2 linked regions of the Puniceibacterium sp. IMCC21224 genome follow. The protein of the gene in region 1 interacts with the protein of each later gene in a pairwise test. Links are inferred from orthologs where the notes say so. Each region holds a gene or a part of one and is shown on either strand. Other genes may lie near its edges. The genes, in order: IMCC21224_RS01745 and trkA.

The links.
Region 2: the proteins of IMCC21224_RS01745 (region 1) and trkA interact in binary tests that used the Escherichia coli proteins (3 or more experiments, as listed by UniProt). The link is inferred for Puniceibacterium sp. IMCC21224 from one-to-one orthologs.

What each region holds. Positions count from the first base shown.
Region 1 is NZ_LDPY01000001.1:365,826-368,942, reverse strand. The notes cover bases 228-3,023. They hold IMCC21224_RS01745 (PTS sugar transporter subunit IIA), read right to left. Parts: upstream 1,960-3,023; coding sequence 1,495-1,959; downstream 228-1,494. Other genes in these bases: lptB (LPS export ABC transporter ATP-binding protein), read right to left, coding at 2,853-3,023; hpf (ribosome hibernation-promoting factor, HPF/YfiA family), read right to left, coding at 2,023-2,589; IMCC21224_RS01750 (sulfotransferase family 2 domain-containing protein), read left to right, coding at 228-1,432. Outside these bases: more of IMCC21224_RS01750, read left to right, coding at 2-227; more of lptB, read right to left, coding at 3,024-3,117. UniProt on the Escherichia coli protein: Seems to have a role in regulating nitrogen assimilation.
Region 2 is NZ_LDPY01000001.1:1,933,685-1,936,852, reverse strand. What follows is about bases 322-3,168. They hold trkA (Trk system potassium transporter TrkA), read right to left. Parts: upstream 2,510-3,168; coding sequence 1,133-2,509; downstream 322-1,132. Other genes in these bases: IMCC21224_RS08885 (sigma-54 dependent transcriptional regulator), read right to left, coding at 2,693-3,168; IMCC21224_RS08895 (TrkH family potassium uptake protein), read right to left, coding at 322-1,129. Also shown: more of IMCC21224_RS08895, read right to left, coding at 1-321. UniProt on the Escherichia coli protein: Part of the constitutive potassium transport systems TrkG and TrkH. May regulate the transport activity of TrkG and TrkH systems. Binds to NAD(+) and NADH.

The sequences.
Region 1 (3,117 bases):
CATGTCAGACACATTCGACTATTTTGTAGTGTTCGCAGAGATGCGAACCGGGTCGAATTTCCTTGAGGCGAACCTGAACGCCTTTGACGGCATCACCTGCCACGGTGAGGCGTTTAACCCCCATTTCATCGGCTACCCAAAGTCCACAGAAATCCTGACCATTACCGAAGACGAACGCAACGCCAGTCCCGCGCGCCTGCTGCGCCAGATCGCACATGCGACGCACGGCGGTCTGGGCGGGTTTCGCTATTTCCATGATCACGACCCGCGTGTGCTACCGCAGATCCTCGACGATCCGCGCTGCGCCAAGATTATTCTGACCCGCAATCCCGTGGACAGCTATGTCAGCTGGAAAATCGCCCAAACCACCGGGCAGTGGAAGCTGACCAATGTCAAACGACGCAAAGATGCCCAGGCTGCGTTTGATCCGGCCGAGTTCGAGGCACATCTGGCCGACCTTCAGACGTTTCAAGTCACGCTGATGAAGGCGCTACAAACCAGCGGGCAGACGGCGTTCTATGTGGCGTATGAGGATCTTCAGGACGTCGCTGTGATGAACGGGCTTGCCCGGTGGCTGGGCGTGTCCGCGCAACTGGGCAGCCTGAACACAGCGCTGAAACGCCAGAACCCAGAACCGGTGTCGGAAAAAGTCGAGAATTTCCCGCAGATGGAGGCGGCTCTGTCCCGGCTCGACCGATTTAACCTAAACCGGACGCCTAATTTCGAACCGCGCCGGGGGGCGGTTGTACCGACCTATGTGGCGGCAGCTCAGACTGGACTATTGTACATGCCGATCAGATCGGGACCCGAGCTCGCGATACGTCGCTGGCTGGCCGCGCTCGACACCGTGGATGAGGGCGACCTGCTGTCCGATTTCACTCAGAAAAGCCTGCGCCAGTGGAAGCGCACCCATGATGGGCATCGCAGTTTCACCGTGCTGCGCCACCCGGTCGCACGGGCGCATGACGCCTTTTGCAGCAAGATCCTGACCACAGGGCCGGGCAGCTATTCCCAGATCCGCAAGACTCTGCACCGCGCCCACAATCTGCCCATCCCCGAACAGGAACCCGGCCCCGATTACGACCTGTCGGCGCATCGCAACGCCTTTACGGCGTGGCTTGCATTTCTCAAGGCGAATCTGGCGGGACAGACGGCGGTACGGGTGGATGCACATTGGGCCAGTCAGGCGCAAATTCTGTCCGGCATGGCGGAATTCACCCTGCCGGACATGATTGTACGCGAGGGTGAAATGGCCAACTACCTGCCCGCACTGGCGATGCAGGTCGGCCATCCAGCCCCGCCCGATCCCGAACCGTTGCCAACGCTCGCGCCATATTCGCTGGCCGAGATCTATGACGACGATATCGAACAGCTCGCCCGCGAGGCGTATCAACGCGACTATGTAATGTTCGGATTTCCCGACTGGGACTAAACCAACCGGCAGCAAAGAAAGGCCCTGGTCACCCAGAGTCCTGTGTAATCTTGTTTCGTGCCTTACGCAGCCCGTACCGAATGCGCTTCGGTCAGGATGGTGTATAACGTGCCGGGATCGCGGTTTGCCCGCAACTTGGCACAAACGCTGTCGTCGCGCAGGGTACGCGACACCAGAGCCAGCGCCTTGAGGTGTTCAACCCCGGCATCCTCGGGCGCGAATAGACCAAAGATGACGTCCACCGGCTGCCGGTCCACCGCTTCGAAATCGATCGGTTTTTCCAGCAGGATGAACACGCCGGACACCTCGTCCAGATCGCTGATACGGGCGTGGGGCAAGGCAACGCCATGCCCCACGCCCGTTGGTCCCAGGCTTTCCCGATCCATCAGCGCCTCGACGGCGCGTCCAGCCGGAATCCCATAGGCCGCTTGCGCCAGATCCGCGACGTCATGCATCAACCGTTTCTTACTCGACGTCGCGCTCAGGACCTTGATCGCCGAGGGTTTGATCAGGTTGACAAATTTCATGCTGTACTGCTCATTTTCTGGCTTGCGGTCCGGGGGTCCCGACTTGACTGCTGCGGTGCCGGATTATGGTTCAATCCAGCCGATGTTGCCGTCATCGCGGCGGTAGACCACGTTGACCCCGTCCTTTTTCTCATTGCGGAACACCAACACGGGTGCCCCGGCAAGTTCCATCTGCATCACGGCCTCGCCAACCGACAGCGACGGAATCTTGGTCTGCATTTCCGCCACAATGATCGGCTGCAGTGTCTCCGGCTCGGCCGTCTCGGCATAGTCCTCTTCAGAGGCGAGGATATACGAGGACGCACCAAAGAGTTCAACGGGTTCCGTTCGGTCGCGGTGATGATCCTTGAGCCGCCTCTTATACCGCCTGAGCTGCTTGTCCATCTTCTCGCCACAGCTATCAAAGGCAGCATAAATCTCAGTCGCGTGCGCCTTGGCTGTGGCCGTCAGCCCGGTTGACAGATGCACCGTCGCCTCGCAGACGAATTCGTGTGCGCTCTTGGAAAAGATCACCATGGCGTCTGTCGGGCGGCCGGCATATTTGCCAATCACGTCACTTAGCTGACTTTGCACATGAGTCTGCAACGCTTCGCCGATATCGATTTGCTTACCTGTGATCTGATAGCGCATTGTTTGTCCTTTTCTTATGCACGCCAGACGCAACGCAAGGCGAAGCCGCCCGGCATGATGCCGCGTCTGGACGGGGGGTGACGCCACTGGTCATGGCCTGTCGCCGGTCTGATCCTGACCGCCCTGAAAGACAGGGAAGCAACGTTCCGACATGCGTGCCACAAAAGCGTCATACCTTACATTTGAGAAGGAAACAGGGCGTCCTGTCAATCGAATCCCGCTGGCAATTGTCCAAATTCCTGCCAGTCTGAAAGACCGGAAACTCAGCTTATGCGGAAGTTATCGCCCAGATAGACGCGCCGAACGTTTTCATTGCGCACCACATCGTCCGGCGTCCCGGACATCAGAACGGTGCCATCATGCAGGATATAGGCGCGATCAACGATCTCCAGTGTCTCACGTACATTGTGGTCAGTGATCAGGACGCCGATACCACGTTTCTTGAGGTCCGCGACCAGATGGCGAATATCACCAACGCTGATCGGATCGACACCCGCGAACGGCTCGTCCAGCAACAAATATTTTGGA
Region 2 (3,168 bases), 1.6 Mb from region 1 along the record:
CCCGCAACAGCTTGACACCACCTGCGGTGGTCGCGACCCCGCCCCCGATCAGCGCCAGTCCCATAAAGATTAGCCCCGGCGTGCTCAATCCCGACCAGCCCTGCGCCGAGATCCAGTCGGCACTGACAAATCCGGTTGTGGTCAGGAACGACAGCGTGGTGAACACCGCCCCCCAAAGCGCATGCAGCGCCGCGATCAGGTTCTCTTCTTCGCCAACTTCAAACGAGGCGAGCCAGTGCCGCATGAAAAGCAGCGCCGGCACCAGGACGATCAGGATCAGGCCCATGCGGAATTCAGGATCGTTGCGCAGGCGCGATTGCCGCGCACTACTGGTGTCGCGCGAAAACGTCAGCCGGGATAGCGCGAAGAACAAAAAGCAGAACAGGATCATTTCCCCGGCCAGCCCGCTCTGGGCCCCGGCGATGCCACCAACGGGTGAGATGCCCGAAGTGGCCATCGCCGACATCGCATGGATCAGCGCAACCAATGGCAAATCCCCCGCCATCACCAGCATGATCCACAACGCCACAGTCAGCCCGGTATAGATCGGGAACAGCGCGCCAAATGTGCGCTCCAACCGCCGCGCCGGATTGCTCATGTCCAGACGCGCCGAACCCAGCGGCGGCGACTGTCCCGGCTCGCCCATGGCGGTCACCTCAAAACCGCCCAGCGTCAGCGGCGCGAGGATCGCCGCAGCGGACACCCACATCAGCAGGCCCCCCATCCAACCGACCTGCGCCCGCCACAGATGTTCTGGCGGGGACAGACGCGCGGCGTCGAACAAGGTCGCGCCGGTGGTGGTCAGGCTCGACACCATTTCGAAATAGGCGTTCAGAAATGTGGTGTTGCGCACGGCCTCGTGAAACGGCACAGCCAGGATGGCCGGCAACACCACAAAGGCAGCCAACAAGCCCAGCAACTGCCGCATCGCGCTTTGATTGTGCTGGCGTGTCGCCTGGGCGATGGCAATCATCGTGCACAGAACCAGCCCCACCACCCCGGCATAGAAAAAGCTGCGGGAATCGTGATGCTCTTCGATCATCAGCGCGAACACGGCCGGAACGATCATCGACGCAAAGGCAAGAATGGCCAGCAGCAACAGGAACGGCAGGGCAAACAAACGCCGCATAGGTCAGAAAAAGTCGATCGAGACCTGGAGCAGCCGCTCGACCTCGGCAACATCCTTGGTCAGGGCAAAGAGCACGATCAGATCCCCCTCTTCGATCCGCAGCGCGCCCGACAGTTTGACCACATGGCCCTGTTTCAGCACCGCACCAACCAGCACACCCTCGGGAAAGTCGATCTCGCGGATCGAGAGCCCGGCAATGGGCGAGGTCGACAGAACCTCGGCCTCGATCATTTCGGCCTCGGCATCGCCGATAGAATAGACGGCGCGGACCCGCCCGTGGCGGATATGGCGCAGGATCGAGCTGACCGTGGTCGCGCGCGGGTTGATATGCGCGTCAATCCCCAGCGGCCCCATCAGCGGCACCAGAGTCGGATCGTTGATCAGTGCAATCGCCATATGGCAGCCAGCCGCCTTGGCCCGCACAGCGGCCAGCATGTTAGTCTTGTCGTCATCGGTGACGCACAGCACCGCATCGGCGCGTTCAACATTTGCCTCGCTCAGCAGGGCCGCGTCCAAACCGTCACCATGCAGCACAATCGTACGCTCGAGCGCCTCGGCAGCGCGCTCGGCGATGGCGCGGTCGCGCTCGATAACCTTGGTACGCACCCGGTCGGCGCGCTTTTCCAGCTCGCGTGCGACCGTCAGCCCGACATTGCCACCACCTACCAGAACAATACGCTCTTGCTTGCGGTAGGCTTTGCCAAATATCTCCATCGTGCGGCGGATATCTTCGGCATGTACGATGACATAACACGCATCGCCGACAAACAACTGATCGCTGGCCTCGGGCGCAAACAGCGTCCCCTGACGGCGCACCCCGACCACGACCGACCGCAGCGTCGAAAACAGATCGGTCAACTGCCGCAGAGGCGTGTTTACCACCGGGCAATCCTCGTCGATAGTCAGACCCAGCATCTGCGCCTTTCCATCCAGAAACACCTCGGTATCGAACGCTTCGGGGGCAGAGAGCCGTTGCAGCGCCGCTTCGGCCACTTCGCGCTCCGGACTGATCACCACGTCAATTGGCATGTGATCGCGGCGATAAAGATCAGAATAGATCGCTGTCAGATAGCTTTGCGAGCGCAGCCGCGCGATCTTGCGCGGGATTGAAAATACCGAATGCGCCACCTGACAGGTCACCATGTTGACCTCGTCGGAATAGGTGGCGGCGATAATCATGTCAGCGTCGCGCGCACCAGCCCGTTCCAGAATATCAGGATAAGACGCAAAGCCCGCGATCCCCTGCACATCCAGCGAATCCGTCGCCCGTCGCACCAGATCGGCGTTGTTGTCCACAACGGTAACGTCGTTGCGCTCACCCGACAGGTGCCGCGCGATTTGCCAGCCGACCTGACCCGCCCCGCAAATGATGACTTTCATGTGCCGTCCCGCATGATCCCGACTGATATCTGAGTGACAGAAGCCCGCGGCAGGGTCAACTGATGCGATTGTGCCGGGTTCGACAATGCATCCCCCCGCCTCTGCCTTTGCTGACCGAAGTCACCCCACGCTAGCGCGCATCACGCGACAAGGTTGGGGATCAGTGGATTGGAATCCCCGGCGTCAGGCTTCGATCTGTTCAGATTCGTCCACCTCATCCTCAAGCTGGGCGATACGCGCCCCCCCCTTGGAGCCGGTCACAACCCCCAGCGATTTCAATTTGCGATGCAGGGCCGAGCGCTCCATGCCGACAAAACTCGCGGTGCGGCTGATGTTGCCGCCAAAGCGGTTGATCTGCGTCAGCAGATACTCGCGCTCGAACGCTTCACGCGCTTCGCGCAGCGGCAGCGTCGCCAGCGTGCCCGACAGCACCACGCGACCTTCTTCGCCACCACTGAAAGAGTTGTCCTGTGGCAGTTCACGAGCCTCGATCTCACCGGTGCCATCGCCAAGGATCAGGACACGCTCAACCAGGTTCTTGAGCTGGCGAACATTGCCCGGCCAGATCATGGTTTGCATCAGGGCAATCGCATCCTCACCCAATACGCGAAGCGGCAAACCTTGGGTTTTGTGACACTGATCAATGAAATACTCGGCCA